4 regions of the Streptomyces sp. NPDC006602 genome follow, and region 1 is predicted to be linked to each of the others. Evidence: riboswitches for the same ligand, from Rfam matches in the RefSeq annotation. Region 1 holds a riboswitch; each other region holds the start of a gene.
What was found. A riboswitch is a leader RNA that binds a small molecule or an ion and turns the genes downstream of it on or off. The one in region 1 is predicted to bind cyclic di-AMP.
Positions count from the first base shown of each region.

Region 2: linked by a shared signal. The riboswitch ahead of ACFYO2_RS26345 (transglycosylase family protein) and the one ahead of ACFYO2_RS11960 (NlpC/P60 family protein) in region 1 are both predicted to bind cyclic di-AMP.
Region 3: linked by a shared signal. The riboswitch ahead of ACFYO2_RS41015 (M23 family metallopeptidase) and the one ahead of ACFYO2_RS11960 (NlpC/P60 family protein) in region 1 are both predicted to bind cyclic di-AMP.
Region 4: linked by a shared signal. The riboswitch ahead of ACFYO2_RS47875 (M23 family metallopeptidase) and the one ahead of ACFYO2_RS11960 (NlpC/P60 family protein) in region 1 are both predicted to bind cyclic di-AMP.

Region 1 is NZ_JBIAHG010000003.1:700,020-704,408, reverse strand. Features, by position in the region: gene ACFYO2_RS11970 (NlpC/P60 family protein) at 287-1,351, opposite strand; gene ACFYO2_RS11965 (hypothetical protein) at 1,837-2,190, shown strand; gene ACFYO2_RS11960 (NlpC/P60 family protein) at 2,265-3,440, opposite strand; cyclic di-AMP (ydaO/yuaA leader) riboswitch at 3,448-3,618, opposite strand; gene ACFYO2_RS11955 (hypothetical protein) at 4,328-4,389, shown strand, end outside.
Region 2 is NZ_JBIAHG010000011.1:93,132-97,520, forward strand. Features, by position in the region: gene ACFYO2_RS26335 (cytochrome P450) at 1-455, shown strand, start outside; gene ACFYO2_RS26340 (transglycosylase family protein) at 619-1,632, shown strand; cyclic di-AMP (ydaO/yuaA leader) riboswitch at 1,827-1,995, shown strand; gene ACFYO2_RS26345 (transglycosylase family protein) at 1,999-2,682, shown strand; gene eno (phosphopyruvate hydratase) at 2,971-4,257, shown strand.
Region 3 is NZ_JBIAHG010000033.1:26,509-30,897, forward strand. Features, by position in the region: gene ACFYO2_RS41000 (GNAT family N-acetyltransferase) at 1-1,066, opposite strand, end outside; gene ACFYO2_RS41005 (HPr family phosphocarrier protein) at 1,244-1,525, shown strand; gene ACFYO2_RS41010 (GntR family transcriptional regulator) at 1,652-2,347, opposite strand; gene ACFYO2_RS41015 (M23 family metallopeptidase) at 2,583-3,368, opposite strand; cyclic di-AMP (ydaO/yuaA leader) riboswitch at 3,382-3,548, opposite strand; gene ACFYO2_RS41020 (M16 family metallopeptidase) at 3,764-4,389, opposite strand, start outside.
Region 4 is NZ_JBIAHG010000063.1:61-4,449, reverse strand. Features, by position in the region: gene trmB (tRNA (guanosine(46)-N7)-methyltransferase TrmB) at 104-922, shown strand; gene ACFYO2_RS47880 (PrsW family intramembrane metalloprotease) at 1,053-2,405, shown strand; gene ACFYO2_RS47875 (M23 family metallopeptidase) at 2,532-3,560, opposite strand; cyclic di-AMP (ydaO/yuaA leader) riboswitch at 3,572-3,729, opposite strand; tRNA gene ACFYO2_RS47870 (tRNA-Met) at 4,034-4,107, opposite strand.

The sequences.
Region 1 (4,389 bases):
CCTGGACAGGCCCTGGGATTTATTTGGTCGATCATGTGGCTACTCGGTGTCCGGGGCGTTGGTGTGGACATGGGGCGAGGGGATCTGACGGATGCCGAGCGGGAGCGGCTGCGGCCGTTTCTGCCGAGGCGATCACCGCGCAGCGGTACGAGCCTTCCAGCCGGAACAGGGCGACACAGGTACCCGCTGGGTCTTCCACACCTCTGCCTCACTGGCGTGCGGATCGTCGCGCGAGTCCGGTCCATAGGCTGAGAGAGCGGGGTTCGCGTGCGGTGTCCTGGTCCGCTCACACGACCCGCGTCGCCCCCGCGAACGGCATCTCGCTGATTGGAGCCAGCCGGACCGGTGCCGACGGGTTCGGGGCGTGGATCATCTGCCCGTTGCCGACGTAGATGCCGACGTGGCTGATCGCGGAGTAGAAGAACACCAGGTCACCCGGGAGGAGTTCGGAACGGGAGACGCGTCGGCCCGTGTCGATCTGGGCGTAGGTCGTGCGGGGGAGGGAGATGCCGGCGGAGCGGTAGGCGGCCTGGACGAGGCCCGAGCAGTCGAAGGCGTCCGGGCCGGTCGCGCCCCACACGTAGGGGCTGCCGAGCTTGGCGTAGGCGTACGAGACGGCGGCCGCGGCGCGGGAGTTGGGCGCCTGGGCGGTGGCTGATCCGGGGGCCGCGAGGCCGTCCCGGGCGGTCGTCGACGAGCGGGAGGCGCGATCGGCTCCGTCCTCGCCCAGTTGTGCGCGCTCCTCCGTGGGCAGCTGGGACAGCAGTTGGCGGGCCGCGTCCAGCTTGCTGTTGATCGCCATCTTGTGGCGTTTCAGCTCCGCCTGGCGGGACTGCAGGGAGGCGAGCTCGATGTGGGCGGCGCCGCGCAGCTGCTCGATCTCCCGCAGTTGTTCGCGGACGCGTGCCACGGACGAGGCCTGGCGGCTGCCGGCCCGTTCGGCGAACTCGGCGCCGTCCAGGTACTGGTCGGGGTCGGCGGAGAGTGCCAGCTGCAGGGCGGGGTCGAGGCCGCCGTCGCGGTACTGCGCGGCGGCCATCGTCCCCAGCGCGTCCCGGGCCGAGTTGAGGTTCTCCGTCTGGCGCGCCGCCTGGTCCTGCAGGGTCGCCAGCCGGGTCTCGGCCGCCTCCGCCTTCTCCTTCGCGCCGTTGTACTTCTCGGTGGCGACCTCCGCCTCCTGGTACAGCTTGTCCACCTTCGCCTTGACCTGCGCCGGCGTGAGCTGGGGCTCGGCGTGTCCGGTCCCGTCGAAGCCGGTCGCGGTCGCCGCGCCGGCGAGGGCTATGGTCGCCGCCGTACGGGCCTTGGTGCCGCTGACCGAGCGTTGCCGGGGCTTGCGGTGCGCTGCCACGTGGACTGCACGTCCTTTCGTACGACCGCCTTGTGACCGCCTTGTCCGTACGAACGCCAAGCGGAGCGGACGTAAGGGCGCCCTGGGGCGGTCACGCGTCCGGCGGCGACCAGCACAGGGGAAAGCGGACCGCCGCCGGACCTTCTCGGCGGTGGTGGCCGACTGCCGCCCCTGGCCCGGGCGGCGGTGGGGAGCCGGTCACCTGATGGAGGACGCTAAACCCGACCGTGACGGTGGGGTAACGCGATGTGCGGAAGTTCTCCCAGCTGACCGACGGGTGACCGTATGTGACCGTGATCCGCGATCGGCCCCGTCTACTTCACGCAGAGCGATGACCGATGTGCCGAATCCGTACCCGCGAGGGCGGTTGGGTGCTATGGGGCGCATATGTGCAAGATTCGGTCAGCCCGGGAGGCGGGCGAGAGGTGCCCTTGGGAAGGGGCGGTGTCGGGTGGCGCATGAGGCCGTGATTAGGCTCCGGCCTCATGGACGTACTCATCCATCTCTTCGTCGGCCTGCACATCGTCGGCATCGCCTCGCTGCTCGGCGGCTTCCTCAACCAGATGAAGGCGATGGGCCAGGGCACCGCCCGCTTCGTCCCGGCGATGCTGCACGGCGCGCTGACGATGCTGGTCACCGGCGTGATCCTGGTCGGCCTCAACCAGGCCGACGACCAGTCCGTCAACAACATCAAGATCGGCGTGAAGCTGGCCCTGCTGATCGTGATCCTTGGTCTCGTCTACGTCCAGCGGGACGAGGAGGCGGTGGACAAGCGGCTGTTCGGGCTGGTCGGCGCGCTGACCACGGCGAACATCTTCATCGCGGTGCTGTGGACGTGATCGCGGACCTGATCGCGGACTGATCTCGGACGTGCCGGCGACGTAGGCCGCCGGCACCGCCTCCGAGCGTCGTGTCAGGCCGGCCGCACGACGCTGTAGATCGACGACTCGCCGTCGTAGTAGATGGACTCCTCGCGGACGTACGCGCCCGGCTTCGGGGCGTGGATCATCATGCCGTTGCCGATGTAGAGGCCGACGTGGCTGATGTCGTCGTAGAAGAAGACCAGGTCGCCGGGCTGGGCGGCGGAGAGGGAGACCGTGGTGCCGGCGTTGACCTGGTCGTAGGTGACGCGCGGGATGTCGACGCCGGCGGCCTTCCAGGCGGCCTGGGTGAGGCCGGAGCAGTCGTAGGACTCGGGGCCGGTGGCGCCCCAGACGTACGGCTTGCCGATCTGGGCGCGGGCGAAGGCGAGGGCCTTCTCGGCCTTGGTGGCGTACGAGGAGTCCGTGGTGGACGAGTCGGTGGCGGTGGAGGAGGAAGAGCCTGAGGTGCCGCTGCTCGCCTCCTGCTGAGCCGCCGCCTCCTCCTGGGCCTTCTGCTCCGCCGCCTGCTGCCGCGCCAGCTCGGCCGCCTTGGCCGCGGCCTCCTGCTGTTTCTTCTGCTCGATCGCCGCGAGCCGGGCCTTTTCCTCGGCGGTCAGCTGCGACAGCAGCGCGCGGGCGTCGGCCAGCTTCTTCTGGACGGTGGCCTTGGAGGTCTTCAGGTCGCTCTGCGACTCGGTGAGCTTCTGAAGGCTCTGGGTGGCCTCCTGGCGCTTCGCCATCGTCGCGGACTGCTCGGTGACGTAGTCGTCGACCGCGCCCTTCTGACGATTGGTCAGCCGGCCCATCAGCTGGGACTGGTCGAAGTAGTCCTGCGGGGAGTCCGCGAGCAGGAAGGTCGCCGTGTCGGGGGCGGACGCGCCGGTCCGGTACTGGGCGGCGGCGAAGGAACCAAGTTCCTCCCGCGCCTCGTTGAGCCTCTGGGTGCGCTGGGCGACGTCGTCCAGGAGGGTGTCGACGCGCTTGCGCTGCTTGACGGTGTTTTCCTGGGCCGCGTTGTACTTGTCGGTGGCCGACTCGGCCTGCCGGTACAGGTCGTCGACTTTCTTCTCGACTTCTTCAAGGCTCGGTTTGTCGTCGGTCGACGGGGCGGCATTGGCCGTCTGGGACAGGAGGGCCACGGAGGTGAGGGCGGCCGTGGCCAGGGCAGGGGTCCGGATGCCTGCTACGCGCGTACCCGAAGGACGCGACTTGCGGTGCGACGCCAAGGGAGGCGACTCCTTCCACGTTCCGCCTACCGAGTTAGCTGTCGGGTTCGGGCGGGTGGTTAGGAAGGTTTGCCCTACGGCCCTTCCCTCGAAGGGAGTGCGAGCCGATTCACCCCAAGGTCGGTGGGTCCCCGGCTCCGGGCGCACGGCGGCGCGTCGGACTCGGCGGAGGCCGTGCGGCCCGGCGACGTTCGCCGGTGGGTGTCGTACGGCCTGCCCGGCACGGTAGCCAACAGGTGTGGCCCCTGTGAAGGTTGATGTTCGATATGCCCGATACATTTTCGTGACCTTGGGTCAGGGCGTGGCTTCTTGTGGTCGATCCGGAGTGATCTGCCACGACTTGGGCGTATTTTCGCTGGAGTGGCGACGTCCGCCCGCTTCGGGGCGCTAGCTTCCACCCCGGCGCGGTCCGGTGCCGTGACTGGGTGAGAGAGGCACGGCCATGAGGAAGCGCAGGACACTCGTCGCCACGGGAATCGCGACAGGAGCAGCACTCGCCGCCACCGCGGGCATCGCACCCGCCAGTGCCGACGGGGGGCAGACCTCGGGCAAACCCGTCGTCCGGGTGATCGCGACCGGCCTCGACAACCCGCGACAGCTCTCCTACGACGACGGCCAGCTGTACGTCGCCGAGGTCGGCCAGGGCGGCAAGAAGTGCATCGGGGAGGGATCCGAGGGCGAGACGTGCGTCGGCCTCACCTCACGCGCGTGTGGACGGTCGCCCCCTGGACCGGCAAGATCCTCGGCTGGAAGTCCGGCTTCGGCTCCATCGGTGGCCTGGCCCTCAACGACAAGGGCGACCTGTACGTCAGCCAGCTCTTCGCCGGCCAGGTGACGAAGGTCTCGCACGGCAAACGTACGAGCGTGAAGGTGCCGTCCCGGCGGGCGTGGCCGTCGACCCGTACGACGGCAAGGTCTACGTCTCGGCCTGGTCGATCGCCGACCGTGA
Region 2 (4,389 bases), on a different contig from region 1:
AGCAGCGAGGCCGGCTCCAGAAGGCCCTCGCCGCCGACGACACGGCACTGCTCGAGACCGGCGTGGAGGAACTCCTCCGATACGACGGCCCCGTCGAGCTCGCCACCTGGCGGTTCGCCACCGAGCCGCTGAGCATCGGCGGGCAGGACATCGCGGCCGGCGACCCCGTCCTCGTCGTACTGGCCGCTGCCGACCGGGATCCGGAGCGGTTCGCCGATCCGGACACCCTCGACCTCTCCCGGCGTGACAACCAACACCTCGGATACGGCCACGGCATCCACTACTGCCTCGGTGCCCCCCTGGCCAGACTGGAGGGGCAGACCGCGCTCGCCACGCTGCTCACCCGCCTCCCGGACTTGCAACTCGCCGTGGATTCCGCTGATCTGCGGTGGCGGGGCGGTCTCATCATGCGCGGACTGCGGACGTTGCCCGTCGAGTTCACGCCGCGTGTATGACTGCGCTCACCTGCGTAAAGCTGACCCACCCTCAACTCTGTGATCTTCACGTGATCTACGCGGCATTAACTTGTGACAAGTGATCGGCTGCCTATACGTTCACGGATCAGCGCGGCGCCTCACCCGCCGCGCTGGTCACTGTTGCCTCGCGAAAGGTCTCCGCATGCTCTCCGGGAACGGCCGCCATCGTCGCCCCCGCCAGGCTCCGGCCATCCTCGTCGCGGCCGGAGTGACCGGCTCCGCCATCGCGATCCCGCTCCTCGGTGCCACCGGCGCCAGCGCGGCGACCGGCACCACGTGGGACCAGGTGGCCAACTGCGAGACGGGCGGCTCCTGGAGCCAGGACAAAGGCGACGGGTACTACGGCGGACTGCACATCGCCCAGGAGGACTGGGAGCAGTACAGCGGCCTCGACTTCGCCTCGAGCCCCGACCAGGCCAGCCGCTCCCAGCAGATAGCCGTCGCCGAGAAGATCCTCGCGGCCAAGGGCGTGGGCTACTGGTCCACCTGCGGTCTGCTCAACGGCCTCAGCAAGGACTCGGGGGCGGCCGACGTCGACACGGGCGTGGCGGACGAGGTGACCTCGGGCGCCGACGAATCGTCCGGCTCGACCGGCTTGTCCGACTCCTCCCGATCGTCGGCCGACTCGCCCGGTGACACGTCTTCGGATGCGCCTTCGTCGTCCGCGTCGACCTCTCCGTCCGACGCCCGGTCGAATTCTTCCGGGAAGGCCGACAAGACCGGCGAGGGCGACAACCCGGCCAAGTCCGACACCTCGGCCGATTCCGACTCGACCCCCAGTGCCTCGCCGGACTCCGGCGGCGACTCCACAGGCGCGCCGAAACAGGACGACTCGGACAACTTCTGGCAAGAGGGCGGCTCTTCGGCCCTCGTCGACACCGGCGCCCTCGTCGCGGGCAAGCACCGCGGCGGCAGCGCCGACGAGACCGCGGTCGGCACCGACACCGCCAGTGCCGACACGAGCGCCTCCGGCGGCCGGCACGCCGCCCGCGCGGACTCGTACACCGTCCGCCCCGGAGACACTCTCGCGTCCATCGCCGACTCCCTTGACCTCGAAGGCGGGTGGCGTGAGCTCTACGCGGAGAACAAGCAGGCGATCGGCGCCGACCCGAGTGTCATCGCGCCCGGTCAGACCCTCATCGTAGGTATCGAATAGGGCGAAAACGAGCGGGAGTTCGCGCCGCATTTCGCGCTGAATGTCCGGTTCGGTGAAAGTGTGGGATGACTCTCAGAAGCCCTGATCGTCTTTGAAATTCCGCGGATCGCGTGTCTACCGTCAGGACCGCTCGCCAACACGAGCCCCGACTGCCGCAACGCCGAATCCTGCCAGCGGCCGTACGGGAACAGTCGTCGCGTAAAGCGCCGTAGGCAGGAGCGGGGGACCCAAGGTAAGTGCCGGGACCAGCAGTTGAAGCTGGCTCCGGCTTGGGGTGAAGCCATGTTCCGCAAGGGACGTGGCCGGGCAACTCAACCGGCCCGAACCCGACAGCTCACCTCGCAGGCGTCGGTGAGGGGATCCACCATGCTGTTTTCCGGCAAGGGCAAGCACCGCCGTCCGTCCAAGGCCACTCGTGCCATCGCCATCGCCGGTGTCACCGGTGCCGCCGTCGCCGCCCCGCTGATGGCGGCCGGCAACGCCTCCGCCGCCACCGCCTCCGAGTGGGACGCCGTGGCCCAGTGCGAGTCCGGCGGCAACTGGTCCATCAACACCGGCAACGGCTACTACGGCGGTCTCCAGTTCTCCGCCTCCACCTGGGCCGCGTACGGCGGCACGCAGTACGCCGCGCAGGCCAACCAGGCCTCCAAGTCCCAGCAGATCGCCGTCGCCGAGAAGGTCCTCGCCTCCCAGGGCAAGGGCGCCTGGCCGAACTGCGGCGTGAACCTGTCGAGCTCCGCCTACAACGGCAGCGCCGACACCTCGTCGAACACCTCCAGCGGCTCCTCGGGGACCACGACCCGTTCCACCGAGCAGCAGGCCTCCCGTTCCGCGGACCGCCCGGCCTCGAAGAAGACCGTCACCACCCCGACCGGCAAGAAGGTCAAGAAGGGCGACGGCGAGTACAAGGTCGTCTCCGGCGACACCCTCAGCTCCATAGCCGAGGAGAACGACGTCAAGGGCGGCTGGGCGAAGGTGTTCGAGCTGAACAAGGACATCGTCCAGGACGCCAACCTCATCTACCCGGGCCAGCAGCTGCACCTGAAGTGACACGCGGCTCGTAGCTGAACCACAGCGCTCTCCTGGACGTGGACTCCATAGTGGAGGCCTCGTGAGGGCCACCCCCGTCCCCACGGGCTCCCCGCTCCGGTGCGTCGTCCCCCGTACGCACCGGGGCGGGGCTTTTTGTGCCCCGCTTTTTGTTCCGTTCGGAAACAATTTACTTTCGGTTCTGTCCATGAGGTGGTCGACAGGCTGGCCGATCGCCCGGAGCCGGTTAGGCTCGTCTCGCAGAACCCACCGTGGTTCCGTGAGACCAGCGTCACATTGAAGAAGGAGATGCTCGTGCCGTCCATCGACGTCGTCGTAGCCCGGGAAATCCTGGACTCCCGAGGCAACCCCACGGTCGAGGTCGAGGTCGGCCTCGACGACGGCAGCACCGGCCGTGCCGCCGTTCCGTCCGGCGCCTCCACGGGCGCCTTCGAGGCCATCGAGCTCCGCGACGGTGACCCCAACCGCTACCACGGCAAGGGCGTGGAGAAGGCCGTCCTCGCCGTCATCGAGCAGATCGGCCCGGAGCTCGTCGGCTACGACGCCACCGAGCAGCGCCTGATCGACCAGGCGATGTTCGACCTGGACGCCACCGACAACAAGGGCTCGCTCGGCGCCAACGCCATCCTCGGCGTCTCGCTCGCCGTCGCCCACGCCGCCTCCGAGGCCAGCGACCTCCCCCTCTTCCGCTACCTGGGCGGCCCGAACGCGCACCTGCTGCCGGTGCCGATGATGAACATCCTGAACGGCGGCTCGCACGCCGACACCAACGTGGACATCCAGGAGTTCATGATCGCCCCGATCGGTGCGGAGTCCTTCTCCGAGGCCCTGCGCTGGGGCGCCGAGATCTACCACACCCTCAAGAAGGTGCTGAAGCGCAAGGGCCTGAACACCGGCCTCGGCGACGAGGGCGGCTTCGCCCCGAACCTCGGCTCCAACCGCGACGCCCTCGACCTCATCCTCGAGGCCGTCAAGGAGGCCGGTTACACCCCCGGCGAGCAGATCGGCCTCGCGCTCGACGTGGCCGCCTCCGAGTTCTACAAGGACGGCGTCTACCTCTTCGAGGGCAAGGAGCGCTCCGCCGCCGAGATGACGGAGTACTACGCCGAGCTCGTCGCGGACTACCCGCTCGTCTCCATCGAGGACCCGCTGTTCGAGGACGACTGGGCCGGCTGGAAGACCATCACCGACCAGCTCGGCGACAAGGTCCAGCTCGTCGGTGACGACCTGTTCGTCACCAACCCGGAGCGCCTGGCCCGCGGCATCGAGGAGGGTGTCGCCAACGCCCTGCTCGTCAAGGTCAACCAGATCGGCTCGCTGACCGAGACCCTGGACGCCGTCGAGATGGCCCAGCGCAACGGCTTCAAGTGCATGATGTCCCACCGCTCCGGCGAGACCGAGGACGTCACCATCGCCGACCTCGCCGTCGCCGTGAACTGCGGTCAGATCAAGACCGGTGCCCCGGCCCGCTCGGACCGCGTCGCCAAGTACAACCAGCTGCTGCGCATCGAGGAGATCCTCGACGACGCCGCGGTGTACGCCGGCCGCTCGGCCTTCCCGCGCTTCAAGGTCTGACCCTTCGAGGTCTGACCCTTCGAGGTCCGACCGCTTCAAGGGCTGCCCCTTACGGGGTCAAAGCCTTAGCCAGTCGTACGTACGTCCCCGTACCGGTCCCGTACCGTGTGCGGGGACGTACGCACGTGTGAG
Region 3 (4,389 bases), on a different contig from region 1:
GCGCGAGCGAGGCGTTCAGCCGGACCTCCGGGGAGGTGTTGATGATCCCGAACGCGTTCGGCCCGATGATCCGCATGCCGTACGCGCGCGCGTGGCGGACGAGTTCACGCTGGCGCTCGCGTCCCTCGGGCCCGCCCTCGGCGTACCCGGCGGAGAGCACGACCAGACCCTGCACCCCGTGCAGGCCGCATTCCTCGACGACCTCGGGGACGTGCTCCACGGGGACGGCGACCACCGCAAGGTCGACGGGCCCGTCGATGTCCCGCACCGACCGGTGGGCGGGCACCCCGCCGAGTTCCTTCTGCGCCTCGGGGAGGGCCTTGTTCACGGCATGGAGCCGGCCGGTGAACCCGGCGTCCCTGATGTTCTCGAGGACGCTGCGGCCCACGCCGCCGGGGGTGCGGCCGGCCCCGATCACGGCGACGGACCCGGGCATGAGCAGCCGCTGCACGGACCGCGCCTCGGCGCGCTGTTCGCGCGCGTACTGCACGGCGAGCGAACGGTCCGTCGGTTCCAGGTCGAACTCCAGGCGTACGACGCCGTCCTCGAAGCTGCGCTTCTGGGTGTACCCGGCGTCCGTGAACACCTTGATCATCTTGTTGTTGGCGGGCAGTACCTCGGCGGCGAACCGCCGGATACCCCGCTCGCGCGCGACGGCCCCGATGTGTTCGAGGAGGGCGGAGGCCACTCCGCGTCCCTGGTGGGCGTCCTGCACGAGGAAGGCGACCTCCGCCTCGTCGGCGGGGGACGAGGCGGGCACGCCATCGGGGCCGATGCGGTCGTAGCGTACGGTGGCGATGAACTCGCCGCCGATGGTGGCCGCGAGTCCCACCCGGTCCACAAAGTCGTGGTGCGTGAAGCGGTGGACGTCCTTGGCGGACAGACGAGGGTAGGGCGCGAAGAAGCGGTAGTACTTCGACTCGTCCGAGACCTGCTCGTAGAAGCTGACGAGGCGATCGGCGTCATCAACGGTGATGGGCCGGATGCGCGCGGTACCCCCGTCGCGCAGCACCACGTCGGCTTCCCAGTGGGCGGGGTACTCGTGCCGGTCCGACGAGGTCTGCATGGGCCCCAGAGTACGGCTCGCGTACGACAACGGCGCGAGGCAGTCTGTGGAGGACGTCAGCCGGACCGAGGCCGCGGTTCGGCGGCAGCGCGGGGCGGGACGAAGGACCGCTCCGGGCATGCTTCATGATATGGGAAACTGGTCTAGACAACCTGATACATCGAAGGGCAGCATCACATGGCTGAGCGCCGCGTCAACGTCGGCTGGGCCGAGGGTCTCCACGCCCGCCCCGCTTCCATCTTCGTCCGGGCCGCCACGGCCGCAGGCATCCCGGTGACGATCTCCAAGGCCGACGGCAACCCCGTCAACGCGGCCTCCATGCTGGCCGTCCTCGGTCTGGGCGCCCAGGGCGGCGAGGAGATCGTCCTCGCCTCCGAGGCCGAGGGCGCCGACGTGGCCCTCGACCGTCTGGCGAAGCTGGTCTCCGAGGGTCTCGAGGAACTCCCCGAAACCGTCTGAGCACGCAATTGACGTTTGCCGCGAAGGGCTCGCCCGAATTATCGGGCGAGCCCTTCGCATTTCCCGCTCACGGGCAGCAGAAATAATCCCCCGCGAATTATCCCCTCTTTGTATACGGTGCCTGTGTTAATGCCGCAGGCCCGTCATGTTTACGGGATGTTGCGAGTTCCTCACACGGTCCGGCCGATCCCCGCCGCCGGTGAATCGCAGCCGGTGCGCCGCCGTCGCGCGCTCCGTGTGCAGCGCCGTGAGCGCCCGCGCGCGTTCGCCGTCGCCGCGCGCCACCGCGTCCACGATCCCGCCGTGCTCCGCCCACGACTCCACGGGGTTGGCCGGCGCCTCCACCGCGTACATCCATGCGATCTTGTGGCGCAGCTGGGTCAGCATCGAGGTCATCGCGGCACTGCCCGAGGCCTGCGCGAGCGTCTCGTGGAACCATGCCCCCAGGGAGCGCAGATCCTCACTGTTGCCCCGCCTGGCACGCTCCTGGCCCAGCCGGACCAGGCCGCGCAGCACCTTGAGATGGGCCTCGGTCCGCCGCTGGGCGGCCCGGGAGGCGCCGAGCGGCTCCAGGAGCATGCGCATCTCCAGCAGGTCGGCGCCCTCCTGTTCGGTGGGTTCCGCGACGCACGCGCCCGCGTGCCGCCGGGTCACCACGAAGCCCTCCGCCTCCAGCGTGCGCAGGGCCTCCCGGACGGGGACGCGCGAGACGCCGTAGCGGCGCGCGAGCAGTTCCTCGGTGAGTCGGCTGCCGCGCTCGTAGACACCCGCGACGATGTCGTCCCGGATCGCCGTGCATACCGAGTGCGCCGGAATACGCATGACCGACCTCCGCTTTAATCCCCGTGAAACGTCGACGATTGACGTGTGTTCAGTGACTCTATTGCAATCAGCGGGAATTTCCGATGGCGGGCCGGAATCCATGGATATTTTTTGGACAGACGGTCGTCCCAAACGCCGAAAGCCCCGGCTGGGGGAGCCGGGGCTTCGGGATGCGGAGCCGTCTGTCGTCAGACGATGCCGGGACGCACGCGTGGGTCGTTCGCGGGCGCGAGCGTCAGACGTTCACACCGTGCGAGCGGAGGTAGGCGACGGGGTCGATGTCCGAGCCGTACTCCGCGGTGGTGCGGGCCTCGAAGTGGAGGTGCGGCCCGGTGACGTTGCCGGTGGCGCCGGAGAGGCCTATCTGCTGCCCCGGGGTGACCGTCTGGCCGACGGAGACGCCGATGGAGGACAGGTGGCCGTACTGGGTGTACGTGCCGTCGTTCATCTTGATCACGACGTTGTTCCCGTACGACCCGCCCCAGCCGGCCTCGACGACCGTGCCGGAGCCGACCGCGTGGACGGAGGTGCCGCTCGCTGCGTGGAAGTCGACGCCGGTGTGGCTGCCGGAGGACCAGACGGCGCCGCCGGACTTGTAGCCGGTCGAGATGTACGAGCCGGAGACGGGGGCGACGAAGGCGTTGAGGATCTTGCGCTCGGCCTCCCGGGCGGCGCGCTCCTTGGCCTCGCGGGCCTGCTTGGCCTCGGCGACCGCCTTCTTGGCCTCGGCGGCAGCCTGCTTGCGCGCGGCCTCCTCGGCCTTCTTCCGCGCCTCGGCCTGCTCGGCGGCCTGCTTCTGGGCGGCGGCCTGGGCGTCGATCTGGTCGGCGATCGAGTTGTCGGTGCTGATGACGGGGATGAGACCGGTCTGCTCGGCGGCCGGTTCGGCGGCGAGCGCCGGGGCGGCCAGGGTGCCGATGACGCCGGTGGTGGTCAGCGCCGCCACGCCCGCCGCACGGGCGGTGGTGCGCTTCATCCGGCTGGGACGACGGTGCTTCCCGGTGGCGCAGGTGAACGCCATGTGGTGGCTGGTCCTTTCCTTCCTTCTCGCCTACCGGGTTAGCTGACGGGTTCGGAGCAGGAAGGTCTCCTACGGGCCCCCTCGCGGTGCGCGCGGGCGTCCGATTCACCCCAGGGACTTGTGGTGTGGGTCCCCGGCTCCCCTGGCTCGCGCCATGTGGGGACTCGGCGATGACTGTCCGGTGCCGCGGGTGCGGCGCACTGCCTGACGAACAGCCCGCATGACGCTAAACGCGGCAACTTTCAATCCCCAAACGGATCACGGCTTTTGTAGCGCATGCCACAGGGCAGACAGGCAACCTCTCCCTCAATTCGGACATGGAGGGGCCCTGGTGACTCTCCGGTCACCAGGGCCCCTGGGCGCGCCTACGCCCACCGCGCTACGCGCGCGTGCGCCTACTCCGCCGAGACGACGGTGACTTCGCCGATGCCGAGGGCCTCGACGGGCTCCCTGATCTGCGCCGCGTCCCCGACGAGGATCGTCACCAGCCGGTCGACCGGGAAGGCGCTCACGACCGCCGCGGTGGCCTCCACGGTGCCGGTCGCGGCGAGCTGCTGGTACAGCGTCGCCTGGAAGTCGTCCGGCAGGTGCTGCTCGACCTGGTCGGCCAGCGTGCTCGCCACGGCCGCCGCGGTCTCGTACTTCAGCGGTGCCACCCCGACGAGGTTCTGCACGGCGATGTCACGCTCGGCGTCGGTGAGCCCTCCGGCGGCGAGGGTGCGCAGCACTGTCCACAGGTCGTCGAGTGCTGGACCGGTGTTCGGGGTGTCGACGGAGCCGCTGATGGCGAGCATCGCGGCGCCGGTGCCGTCCGGCGCGGAGCGCATGACCTGCCCGAACGCCCGCACGCCGTAGGTGTAACCCTTCTCCTCCCGCAGGACGCGGTCCAGGCGGGAGGTGAGGGTGCCGCCCAGACAGTAGGTGCCGAGCACCTGCGCGGGCCACACGCGGTCGTGCCGGTCTGGGCCGATACGGCCGATCAGCAGCTGCGTCTGGACGGCTCCGGGGCGGTCCACGATGA
Region 4 (4,389 bases), on a different contig from region 1:
GGCCTCGTCCTCAAACGCCGGACGGGCTGAATGGTGCGAACCGGGGCGCTGCGCCTTTCGAGCGACCGAGTCGGGGGTCCGGGGTCGTAAAATTGGGCTCACTGTGTCTGAGTCCCTCGATGTTCCCGAAGCCAGCCAGGCCACCCCTCATGCGCCCGGTGTGTCCGTCCGGCATGTTCGCGCCAAGGGGGAGCCTCGGTTTCCCGACGGGCCGAGTGCCGATCCTGCGGGGTCGCACTTCGAGCGGCGGATCCGGAGCTTTCAGCCTCGGCGCAGTCGGGTGACGGCGGGGCAGGCGGACGCGTTGCAGCGGCTGTGGCCCAAGTGGGGACTCGACATCGACGGGCAGCGGGTCATCGACCTCACCGAACTGTTCGGGAACGACAACCCCGTCGTGCTCGAGATCGGGTTCGGGATGGGTGAGGCCACGGCCCGGATGGCGGCCGCCGACCCCGGCACCAACATCCTCGCAGTCGACGTACACACTCCTGGGCAGGGAAATCTGCTCAATCTCGCCGACCAGAACGGACTGTCCACCATCCGCGTCGGCAACGGCGACGCCATCATCCTGCTGCGCGAGATGCTCGCCCCGGACTCCCTGGCCGGTCTGCGCGTGTACTTCCCCGACCCCTGGCCGAAGAAGCGGCACCACAAGCGGCGGCTGATCCAGCCGGAGTTCCTCGACCTCGCCGCCACCCGGCTCGGACCGGGGGCGATCGTGCACTGTGCGACGGACTGGGAGCCGTACGCCGAGCAGATGCTCGAGGTGCTCACGGCGCATCCCGGCTTCGAGAACACACAGCGCGAGGGCGGTTTTGCGCCGCGTCCCGAGTTCCGGCCGCTGACCCGTTTCGAGGGCCAGGGACTGGAGAAGGGTCATGTCGTGAACGACCTGCTCTTCCGCCGCGTAGAGCACTCGTAGAGCACCTCGCAGAACAACAGGCAAACCACCTCGTAGAGCAACGTGTAGAGCACAAGGACCAGCCCCCACCGGCGCCTGACCCCCCTCTTCCCCCTGCGGACGGCGCCTCTGCCTCGTTAGGGTCAATGCCGTGGCCACCGTTCCCCCCTACCCGACGCATCCCGGTGATCCGACCGGCGGCGCACTGCGGCACGCGCACTGGTGGCAGAAGAAGTGGGTGCGCTATGGCGCACTGAGCACCCTGCTCGCACTCTCCGGGCTCGTCATCCTCGCCCTGGTCCGCCGGCAGACCGGTACGGAGGGGTTCTTGGTCGGGCTCGGACTCGCCGTACTGCCCGTCCCGCTCCTCATCGCCGCCTTCCGGTGGCTCGACCGGGTCGAACCCGGCCCGTGGCGCAATCTGCTGTTCTCCTTCGCCTGGGGAGCCTGCGCGGCGGCGCTGATAGCGATCATCGCCAACAGTTTCGCGACCAGATGGATAGCGACGGCCACGGCGGACCCCTCCAGCGCGGACACCCTCGGCGCGACCGTCATAGCGCCCGTCGTGGAGGAGTCGGCCAAGGCCGCGGCCGTTTTACTCGTCTTCCTCTTCCGGCGCCGGGACTTCACCGGGATCGTCGACGGAGTGGTGATAGCCGGGGTCACCGCCACCGGCTTCGCCTTCACCGAGAACATCCTCTACCTCGGCACCGCCTTCGGCACCGACCAGCTGACCGGCGACACCGGCATCGCCTCCGTCACCGCGGCGACCTTCTTCGTGCGGATCATCATGTCGCCGTTCGCGCACCCGCTCTTCACCGTCCTCACCGGCATCGGCTTCGGCATCTCCGCGCTCTCGGCGGAGCGCCACCACCTGCGGCGCGTCCTGCTGCCGCTGTCCGGGCTGCTGCTCGCGATGGGCATGCACGCGATCTGGAACGGCTCCTCGACAATCGGCGAGTACGGGTTCTTCGCGGTCTACGCGGCGTTCATGGTCCCCGCGTTCGGGCTGCTGACCTGGCTCGTCATCTGGACCCGGCAGCGTGAGCTGAGGACCGTACGGGAAGAGCTCCCCGCGTACACCGTGGCGGGCTGGCTGACACCGGCCGAGCCGTACGCCCTCGGCTCGATGCGGGCACGGCGACTGGCCCGCGGGTACGCCCGGCAGCACTTCGGACGCCCCGCGGCACGGGCGGTGGCGCAGTACGAGGCCTACGCGACCTCACTGGCGTTCCTACGGCAGCGCGCGCGCCGTGGGCGGGCGGGGGCCGACTTCGCCGTACGGGAACGGGAGTTGCTGGCCGAGCTGTGGTGGCGTCGGGACGTGGCGCGTCCCGCGCTGGACCACGCGGCACGGGCGACGGCACCGCCGGTGGCGGTGGCCGCACCGCCGTGGCCGGTGTACGGGGTGTACGGATACCCGGCGCCGACGGCGCCGGTGTATCCAGCGGCGCCGTACCCCTCCTACAACTCGTACCACTCCTACAACCCGTATCGGACGTAGCCGCGAACCACGTCGGACGTGGCCCCCGGACAAGCGACCGGGCCGAGGATCAGGCCGAAGCCTCCGTCAGGCGCCCGATCTCGAGCGAGCCTGCGAAGCGAGAGCGAAGAAGAAGGAAGACGGGCCTCAGGGGTTGAGGCCCTTGCTCCGCAGCCAGGCCATCGGGTCGATGCCGGAGTCGGAACCGTCGGGGTGGACCTCGAGGTGCAGATGCGCCCCGGTCACGTTCCCCGTCGCACCCACGCGCCCGATCACGTCACCCGTGTTGACCTTCTGGCCGACGCTGACGCTGATCGAGGACTGGTGGGCGAACCAGAGCTCCGTGCCGTCGTCGAGGGTGAGCACGGTCTTGTAGCCGTACGACCCGTCCCAGCCGGCCTGCGTGATCGTCCCGCTGTGGATGGCCTTGATGAGCGTGCCCGTGGGCGCGGCGAAGTCGAGGCCGGTGTGGTAGCCGGACGACCACAGGGAGCCGGCCTGACCGAAGGTGGAGGTGATCGTGTACGAGGAGGTCGGCAGCGCGTACTGCTTCGCCAGCTCGGCGAGACGCTCGGCCTCGGCCTTCTTCGCGGCCTCCTCCTCCGCCTTCTTCTTCGCGGCGGCGGCTTCGGCCTTGGCCTCCTGCTCCGCCTTGGCGGCCGCTTCGGCGACCTGCTTCTCGGCGGCGGCCACGGCGTCGGCGGCGGCCTTGCTCTCGACCTGGTCCTGCTGCTGCTCGGCCTGGGCCATGATCCGGGTGCGCAGCGCCTCGCCGGCGTCGGCGGTGCCCTGCTCGGTGTCGGCCGAGGTCGCGCTGACGCTGCTGAGCGCGGTGACGGAGTCCTCGGCGGCGTCCGAGTCGTCCGTGATGAGGGAGCCCACGTTGGGCAGGTCGGGCAGGGAGATCGACACCGGCGGCTTGCCGGTCTGCGCGCTGGCCATGCCGCCCGCGCCGACGGCGGCTATGACACCGACGCCTAGAACGGTGGAGCTGCGGGCGAGTCCGCCGCGCTGCTTGGCGACACGATGCCGGCCACGTACGGGTCGGATGGAGTCCTCGGTGGGATTCCACTCCGTCCAGGGGCCCTCGTCGGTGAAAGTGCCGTAGCCGAAGGTCTCGGTGTCGCGCTGGCTCGGCACGAACGGGGCTTCTGGGGCAGGCCGGTTGGACGCCACGTGGGCGTGCTCCTTTCCTTCCTTCTCGCCTACCGGGTTAGCTGACGGGTTCGGAGCAGGAAGGTCTCCTACGCGCGTATACCTGCCGTGAGTTCACGGTGGTATCCGCGCGATTCACCCCAAGGTGGTGGTTCCCCGGTTCCCTTGCGGGATTCGGCGCGTGCGCACGGAGCCGACTCTTGTGACGGCTGGGACGACCGCGCTGCGTTATCGAACGTTAATAGACGCGGGGCCCGGATTCCAAGCTGTTCCACTTGATCATTAATCTTTCCGCCCAGGACTTACGGTCCATGACGGGCGAAAAACGGGCGAGTTGACCAAGCCTCAGCAAGCTCAGAGGTATTGACGGTGTGTCAGTTGTTATGCGGAGGGCACTCACCCGATCACCCCTCGTAACAACGAGGGCCAAGGCAGGCGGCACACAAAGACCGAGGGCCGGAACCCATTTCTGGATTCCGGCCCTCGGCCTTCAGTAGCGGGGACAGGATTTGAACCTGCGACCTCTGGGTTATGAGCCCAGCGAGCTACCGAGCTGCTCCACCCCGCGTCGTTGTGACTCCAGTGTACGCCATCCGCGGGACGGAAGTCGCACCCAGGTGGTCGCGGGCGACCGAGGTGCAGGATCCGTCGATCCGATCGATCACCCGGCGCCGGTGCGGGCGTCACTGGGGGCTCCGCCCCCAGACCACCGACCTACGCCCACCCACCACCCGACTCGGTCGGCTAGGAGGCGGGCCTCGCCCGACCGCCACCGGCGCCGCAAGGCGCACGCACCCGCACCCGCGTACGGCGGCAAGGGGACGTGTCGGGGGGTGTCCGCCCGCAGGGT